DNA from 2 places in the Nocardia violaceofusca NBRC 14427 genome. Region 1 is predicted to be linked to the other one. Evidence: riboswitches for the same ligand, from Rfam matches in the RefSeq annotation. Region 1 holds a riboswitch; the other holds the start of a gene.
What was found. Region 1 has a riboswitch for cyclic di-AMP ahead of AC5592_RS06415 (C40 family peptidase). Riboswitches for the same ligand answer to the same signal wherever they lie in the genome.
Positions count from the first base shown of each region.

Region 2: linked by a shared signal. The riboswitch ahead of AC5592_RS31300 (resuscitation-promoting factor Rpf1 domain-containing protein) and the one ahead of AC5592_RS06415 (C40 family peptidase) in region 1 are both predicted to bind cyclic di-AMP.

Region 1 is NZ_CAWMPM010000005.1:389,208-393,392, reverse strand. It holds gene AC5592_RS06425 (fatty acyl-AMP ligase) at 1-623, shown strand, start outside; gene AC5592_RS06420 (RNA-binding S4 domain-containing protein) at 600-986, opposite strand; gene AC5592_RS06415 (C40 family peptidase) at 1,047-1,724, opposite strand; cyclic di-AMP (ydaO/yuaA leader) riboswitch at 1,743-1,907, opposite strand; gene AC5592_RS06410 (hypothetical protein) at 2,142-2,429, opposite strand; gene AC5592_RS06405 (ATP-binding protein) at 2,590-3,774, shown strand; gene AC5592_RS06400 (acyl-CoA dehydrogenase family protein) at 3,870-4,185, shown strand, end outside.
Region 2 is NZ_CAWMPM010000044.1:31,275-35,459, reverse strand. It holds gene AC5592_RS31310 (helicase-associated domain-containing protein) at 1-1,077, opposite strand, end outside; gene AC5592_RS31305 (hypothetical protein) at 1,119-1,307, shown strand; gene AC5592_RS31300 (resuscitation-promoting factor Rpf1 domain-containing protein) at 1,464-2,105, opposite strand; cyclic di-AMP (ydaO/yuaA leader) riboswitch at 2,115-2,272, opposite strand; gene AC5592_RS31295 (hypothetical protein) at 2,589-2,822, opposite strand; gene AC5592_RS31290 (cold-shock protein) at 3,029-3,457, shown strand; gene AC5592_RS31285 (DUF2771 domain-containing protein) at 3,492-4,031, opposite strand; gene AC5592_RS31280 (MFS transporter) at 4,028-4,185, opposite strand, start outside.

The sequences.
Region 1 (4,185 bases):
GGCAAACCGTGCTCATCGTCGACCCGATCACTCTCACCCCCCGCGACGACGGTTTTGTCGGCGAGATCTGGGTGCGGGGCCCGAATGTCGGTGCGGGATATGCGGGACTGCGCGAGCGGACCGCCGCCACCTTCGGCGCGGTGCTGCCCGGCGAGCCCGGAACATGGCTGCGCACCGGCGATCTCGGTGTCGTCCACAACGGGGGTCTCTACATCGCGGGACGCTTGCGCGACACCATCGTCATCGACGGCCGCAACCACTTCCCCGCCGATATCGAAGCCACCGCCGCCGACGCGGCGCCCGAACTGCGGCCCGGGCATATCGCGGCGTTCGGTGTCGATACCGGCGAACGTGAGGACCTGGTGATCATCGCGGAAATGACGAGCCCACAGCCCGCCGCGGACGATCTCGGCCGGCGGGTCCGGGCCGCGGTGGCGACGGTGCACGGCATCTCGCCGGCGGAGGTGCTGTTACTGCCGCGCGGCGCGATTCCGAAGACCTCGAGCGGAAAGCTGCGCCGGGGCGAGTGCCGCGAACTCTATCGGGCAGGGAAGTTCGGCGGCGGCACCGGCATCGAAGCGGAGCCCCGCCCCGCGACCTCAGGTCGAATCGCGGCCGAGTAGCCGATCGGTCTCGCGGCGTTCGCGCTTGGTGGGCCGTCCGGCACCGCGGTCGCGCTTGGGCATCGCGGCGACGATTTCGGGTGCGGGCGGGGGAGGGCTCTTGTCGATATAGCACTGCGTGGCGATCGAAGCGCCGACGCGTTTGACGACCAGCCGGACCACGACGACGATACGTTCGGCTCCGGCATTACGGACCCGCACCTCATCACCGGACTTGATCTGATGAGCGGGTTTGACGGCGGTGCCGTTGACACGTACGTGACCGCCGCGGCACGCGGTGGCCGCAGCGGATCGAGTTTTGAACAGCCGGACAGCCCAGATCCAGGAGTCGACCCGAGCTGTAGCTGGTTGTGCCCGTTCCAGTTTCGCTCCTCACAGTAGGCCCGGCGGGTCACCGCCGGGCCATGCTGTCGAGCGAAACGACTAGGCGACGCGGCGTGCGGTGACGACCGAATCAGGATCCAGATGCGCGTAGCTGACGGTCTCACCCGACTGCGGCGCCTGGAGAATCTTGCCATCCCCGGCGTACATGGCCACATGGCCGCCGCCGTTCTGGATGACCAGGTCGCCCGGCTTCAGGTCCTGGAAAGCGACCGGCTTGCCGACATGCGACTGTTCGAAGCTGGTACGCGGCAGCTGAATTCCGGCCTGCTTGTACGCCCACTGCACCAGACCGGAGCAGTCGAAGTTCGCCGGACCGGAGGCGCCCCACACGTAGTCGGCGCCGATCTTGCTGCGCGCAGCGTCGAGGGCGACGTCGCCGACGCCGTGCTGCTGCTGCGGCTGGCCGAACATGCTACCCATCGGGTTCTGCGCGGCGTTGGGGATGCTGGGCGCGATCGCCTGCGAGCTCAGCGCCTGCTGAACTCCCTTGATCTGATCCGCGTGATCGGCGAGCACCTGGTTCGCCTGGCTGACCTGCTGGTCGAAATCCGAACCCAGCGGAACGTCGAAGTTGCCGACGCCGGGAACGTTGATCGTGGCCGCCATGGCCGGAATCGCCGGTATCGCACCGGTTGTTGCCGCTACTGCGCCGCAGACCAGCGCACCCTTGACGGAATTCGGCAGCCGAGATTCCCGTTGCAGACTGTGTTTACCCACCGAGCTGAGTCTCCTGTTTCTTCCTTGCCCACGCGCCGACCGGGTTAGCTGACGGGTTCGGACCGGGAAGATTCGGCCCTACCCCATCGACCTTGCGACCGAAGAGGATTCACCCCAGTAACCTGGGTCCCCGGTTCAGCGATCGAGCTGCCCACTCGACTGCTGATTAGGCGGTGACTCAACGGGCCGCCCCTCTAATGAAGCGACATACTCCGCGAAGTCACGAAGAGATTACGACGGCTCGGTGTTGTTGTCCACCCCACACGACGGCGTGTCTGCCCGCGTGTCGCCAAATCGCCAGGACCACCCCCGATTACAGCCCGGCGAATCGATCTGCTATGGAGATCACGACACGGTATCCACGGCCTTGCGCTCGTTATCGAAACGAGTCGCCCGGGCGTTACACCGGCGGCCGGTTCACTCGCCCTCGCCGCGCGGCCGGACCGCGCGCTCCAGTTCCGCGATGCGACCACGCGCGTCCGCCAGTTCGGTTTCCAGCCGGCCCAGGGCGATCACGAGGGGACCGACCGCGAGATCGGCCACCAGTTGCGGATCGTCGTACCCCTGCGCGATCGCGTGCAGGATGTTGTCGCGAATCTGCCGCGCCACGCTCGCTCCGGCGGGCACGTCCCAGGATCCGACGACCTCGGCCACCGTGGGGTTCGGCCGATCGCCGGACTGCTGATCTTCCGAATCGGTGGACATGACCCTCCTGCGGACATTTCGGACCTCGATCGGCCCCCAGCGTAGAGCGCACGGCGCCCGGTCACCCCGCGCGGCGGCTGCCATTCGATTGGATAGCGCAATCTAGGACATCCCGTATATATCCCGAGATTTCGGTGCGAACGCGCTACGGTGTCGGGGCATGGACCCCGTGCGGAATCCGTATGCCCCGGGCGCCGGCCAGCGCCCGCCCGAACTCGCCGGGCGCGACAAACAGCTCGACGCGTTCGACATCGTGCTCGAACGCATCTCGCGCGGACGTCCCGAACGCAGTGTGATGCTCACCGGCCTGCGCGGCGTGGGAAAAACGGTGCTGCTCAATCAACTTCGGTCCACGGCCCGCTCGCGCGGGTGGGGAACCGGCAAACTGGAGGCCCGCCCGGATCAGGAATTGCGACGGCCGCTGGCCTCGGCGCTGCATATGGCGGTGCGCCAGATCGCGGTCGCCCATCGCAATCCCGAGATGGTCGACGATTTCCTGGGCATCCTCAAGGCCTTCGCCCTGCGCGCGACCGCCGACAAGGGGATGCGCGAACGCTGGCAACCCGGAATCGACGTCCCGGCCGTCACGGGACGCGCGGACTCCGGTGACATCGAGATCGATCTGGTGGAGTTGCTCCTCGAGGCGGCTCAGCTGGCCCGCGATATCGGCGTCGGCATCGCCGTGTTCATCGACGAGATGCAGGATCTGGGACCGGCCGACATCTCCGCCATCTGCGGCGCCTGCCATGAATTGAGCCAGGAGACAGCGCCGCTGATCGTGGTGGGCGCCGGCCTGCCACATCTGCCGGCCGTGCTCTCGGCCTCCAAGAGCTATTCCGAGCGACTTTTCGGCTACCACCGCATCGACCGGCTCGATCGCGATTCCGCGGATCGCGCGCTGATCGCGCCCGCCGAGCGCGAGGCGGTGGAGTTCACCGAGGAGGCGCTGAAAGCCTTGTACGACAAGGCAGATGGCTACCCCTATTTCGTCCAGGCCTACGGTAAGGCCACCTGGGATGTGGCCGCCCGCAGCCCGATCGGCGCCGAGGATGTGGAACTGGCGGCCCCGGCGGCCGAAGAGGAACTGGCGGTCGGCTTCTTCGGCTCCCGCTACGAGCGGGCAACTCCCGCCGAGCGCGAGTACATGCGGGCGATGGCCGATCTGGCCGGCGACGACGGGCCGGTACCGACCGCGGCGGTCGCCAGGGAACTGGGTCGCAAACCCGCGTCCCTGTCTCCGGCCCGGGACGGGCTCATCAAGAAGGGGCTGATCTATTCGGCCGAGCGGGGCACCATCGGCTTCACGGTGCCACATTTCGGGCGGTATCTGCGCGGCGTCCAGTAATTCTTCGTCTTCCGATTTCGCCGTAGGCCTACCAGCGAGTAACTAACTCTCCTACACTCGAATGTGATCCTGGTCACGTTTCGAGGGAGGATCCCATGGCGACAGCCGCGAAAGTTCACGCCACCGAAGAGCAGGCCCGCGCACTGGTCGAGGAATCGCGCGAAAGCACCTGGGCCAAACCGTCGTTCGCCAAGCAGATGTTCCTCGGCCGGTTCCGGCTCGACCTGATCCATCCATATCCGCAACCGGCTCCCGACGACGCCGCGCGGACCGAGGCCTATCTGGAACGCCTGCGGGCCTTCTGCGAGACGCTGGACGGGTCGGTCATCGAGGCCGAATCGAAGATCCCCGACGACTACGTCCGGGGCCTGGCCGAACTCGGCTGCTTCGGGCTCAAGATCCCGCCGGAAT
Region 2 (4,185 bases), on a different contig from region 1:
CAGCCAGCCGTCCGAGGCGATGGTGGGCGCCCAGTAGTCCTCACCGGCGTCGTTGTCCGGGGGAGGTTCGGGAATTCCCTTGTCCAGCAACCGGGCCGCCGCCAGCACCTCCACGAGCAGCCCTACCCGGGCCTCGTCGAGTCCGGTCTGTTTGGCGATGCGCCGCAGTTCCCGCACCCCCAGGCCGCCCGCGCGCAGCACCGGCGCCGGCAACTGGGAGAGAACCTCGAGGATGTCGCCGGCGTGGCGCAGCAACTCGCCGACCTCACCGGCGGCCGCGGCGTTGACATCGGCGGCGGAGTGCTCGCGAGTCTGCGGCTGCGGGGGTTCGAGTACATGGGGATCGGTGACCGGCTCGCGCCGCAGCACCTGGCCGACGGCAGACGGGAGTTCGACCGTCTCGTCGTCGATCCAGATCAGGAGCCGGCGGGCCAGCAGCCGTTGGATGGGCCGCTCCGGATCGGTGCCGGGCGCGGCGTCTCGGGTGCGGCCGCGGGGGCCGGTGGTCGCCAGTTTGTCGAGCAGCGCGCGTTCCGCGCCGCCGATCTCGCGCAGCGCCGCCTCGATCTCGGGTTCGGTCAGTGCGTCGGGGAGTTCCGTGGTGGCGCCCATCTGCCACGGCAGCGCCTCGGGCGCGGCGGCCACGACGAACAGATCGTCGGTGCCCCACACCAGCGCGCGCTCGATCAGGCGCGCGAGCGCGGTGTCGACGGCCGCGGCGGATACCCGATCGGCGAGCAGTTCGTGCAGGCGTCCGCGGGGCAGCGGTCGCTCCTGGCGGCCGCTGCCGAATGCGTTGTGCGCGGCGAGGGTTTCGATCACGGCGAACTCGAGTGTGTTCAGATCGTCGGCGGCGCGCAGTACCGACGCCCGCTGTTCCGCGCGAGCGGCCAGCACGGTCATCGAACCGGGCAACGGCACGGCGAGATCGGGGCGCAAACCCAGCAGCCGGACGAGATCGTCGTCGCTGCGGGAGCTCAGCCAGTCGGTGAGTGTGCCGAGCTCGGCGGGTCCGGCGTCGGCCCCGGAATGCGTCCCGGCGCCGTCGTCGGAGGCTCGGGCATCGGTCGTGGTCATCCAATCCAGACTACGGCGAGCGAACATGCCAGAATGAGGCCGTGGTGAACAAATCGAAGAAACCCTACGTCGACAACGGCTGGCCCCAGGTGGACCACGGTGACCATGCGGTCACCGAATTGTCGTCGACCCGTTCCGGTGGCCTGTCGCCCTACGGTGAGGACACCGAGTTTCCGGTGCCGGCTGACACCCTGCCCTACGTGCATCCGCACACGGTGGTCAACCGCTGACGCGAACACGAAGAAGGCCCGCGTTCCGGTAGGAGTGCGGGCCTTCTTCGTATCCGGGGTCGCATCGGGAACGTGGAGTTCGCCGCCCGGGTACGCAGAGAAGGCCCGCATCGCGAGATGCGGGCCTTCTCTGCAGGGGGAAACTATGTGAGTGGTCTAGTTGGGCAGCAGGCCCTTGTTCGCCTCGTAGAAGTTCACGATCGACGGATCCAGCTTGGCGCCACTGGCTTTGAAGGCGTTGTACGCGTCGAGCGCCGGCTGCGGCAGCTGCACGCCCTGCGCCTGTGCGACGGTGACGGCCTTGTCGACGGCGGAGAACACCTGCTGGTTGCCGTCGGCCGGGGCCTGGGTCGAGGCCTCGCTCTCGGGGGCAACCGGCTGCCAGCGCGGAGTCTGGGCGGGAGAGGCGGGCAGATCGCGCTGAGTCGCGCTGCCGTGCAGGCCGAGGCTGGAGGAGCAGGAAGGCCACGCGCCCCAACCCTGGGTCGCGAGCACCTTCTCGGCGACCGCGATCTGCTGGTCGCGGCTGGCCTGGTTGGCCGACGGAGCGTACTGCGTGCCGCCGTGAGCGGCCCACGTCGACTGCGAGAACTGCAAACCGCCCTGGTAGCCGTTGCCGGTGTTGATGCCCCAGTTACCACCGGATTCACACTGTGCGAGGCGGTCCCACTCCGAATCGGGAGCCGCGGCGGCGTGTCCAGCGAGAGCCACACCCGCGCCACCCATGATCGCGGTGGAAACAGCGACCTTGGCGACGGTGCGACCGGTGTTGGTCTGCTTACGATGGCGTCCACTCATGTCGGGTCGTCTTCCTCTCGTACGCGCCTGCGAGGTGAGCTGTCGGGTTCGGACTGAGAGGCCGTCCGGTCCCGGCTCGCCGGGACTTCACCCCAAGGGAGCGGTCGTTGCCGGCCGTTCCCGCTTCCCTGCGGAGGCTTCGAAACCCGGTTGAGCTCCGAAAACCTCTGTGGGAACGTGGGTTCCCCGCCCTCGCCCCTGCTTCCGTCGGGGTCCGTACCCGCGGGGCGAGGCTCGGTGCGGCGGGCCGGTGGTGCCGGGATGTCCCGGCTGCGATAGACGGTACGACGATCCGGCGGAAAAATCACTATTTGGTAACCGGCGTGTATGACCGGTCGTGCTGTGCCGCAAGACCTTCCGAATCCGCGTCTGTGCAGGTGAGTGCGGCGTGTCACCTCCGAGTGCGGGTTGTGACCGTGGCGTTACCGCGCCGTTATGTGACGAAGGTCACACGTGTAATTGCCCGGCGTGTTGGGGATACGGTCAACGAGCGCGTCGGCCCGACCAGAGCGCGAACGCGATCGCGAGCAGCAGGCCGAGCGGAGTCGCCGCCATCGCCACCAGATACAGCCACAGCGGCGGGTCCCCGTCGGTCAGGATCGGCGTGAGGAAAATGGCGACGATCGCGAGCAGGCCGATCGCGAACAGGCCCACGGCCACCCGCAACAGCACGTCACTGTAGCCCCGGGGTGCGCGGGGCGAGGAGGAGTCCGGCATGGGTGCACGGTAAAACGGATGTGCTTGCCCTATCCCCACCGGGGTAGACTCGAACCAATCGCGTCCTGCATAGCTGTGTGGGGCGCGTTCTTTTCGCACAGAGATAGGTTCCGGCGTTCTGCCGGGACCTACGTCCGTGTCCGGGGTCGTTCGCCGTCCCGCGGGATTCGGACGGACCGGACAACGATGACGAACGGGTGAGCGCAGTGCCGACCGGCAAGGTGAAGTGGTACGACGTCGACAAGGGCTTCGGCTTCCTTTCCCAGGATGAGGGCGAGGACGTCTATGTTCGGTCGTCCGCCTTGCCCAAGGGTGTCGACGCGCTCAAGCCCGGCCAGCGCGTGGAGTTCGGGATGGCCGCCGGTCGCCGCGGCCCGCAGGCGCTGAGCCTGAAGCTGCTGGACCCGCTGCCCTCGGTGCGCAACGCGCAGGGCCGCAACGACCGCGTCCGCAAGGAAGCTCCGGCCCATCCGCGCAAGGCGCCCGACGACCTGCACGGCATGATCGAGGACATGATCACCCTGCTGGAGGCGACGGTGCAGCCGGAGCTCCGCAAGGGCAAGTACCCCGATCGCAAGACCGCGCAGCGCATCGCCGAAGTGGTGCGCGGGGTGGCCCGCGAACTCGATCACTGAGTTCGCGAGCACCGCATTCGCGAGCGGGCCGCGCTCACGCGGCCTTGATCGACCACGCCTGATACGGCGAGAAGGCCTCGTTGCCGGCCTCGTCGCGCACGAGCAGCAGCAGCTGCACCTCGACGCCGATCAGGCGCAGGTTCGGTTCGGGATGGCTGTCCACCGTCACGGCCAGGGTGCCCTGCGGGTAGTCCCGGTACGACGCCAGGTGCTGCACGGTCTTACCCGGATTGTCGATCTGCTGGTACTCCAGCACCATGACCCAGGGCGCGTCGGCGATGTGCCGGGGTAGCGACAGCTGCACCGGGTAGCCCAGCGGCGGATTCAGTTCCGCGGTGATCTCGGTGCGCTTGCAGTCGGGCGAGACGCGGCCGTGCGGATCCGGTTCGCCGATCGTGCAGTACAGATAGGGCGGAACCGTGACGGTTCTGCCGTGCGCGTAGGCGGTGACCGTGGGATCGGCCTCGTGCGCGTTGTGCACCGCCACCGCCACGATGCCGGCGACGGCCGCGGCGACGACCAGAACTGCCGCCAGGGCCAGCGCGAGGATCGTGCGGGTGCTGGGCTTGGTCACTGTGGCTGTTTTCCTGTCGCTAGGGGGACTTCCTGTTTGACGTGCTGCGGACGGTTACCGCCCAATCCGGGGAGCAGCGAATGCCCACGGTAGCTCACGAAGGTTTGCGCCAAACCGAGCGCCAGGACCGCCGTGACCACCGCGAAACCCTCCC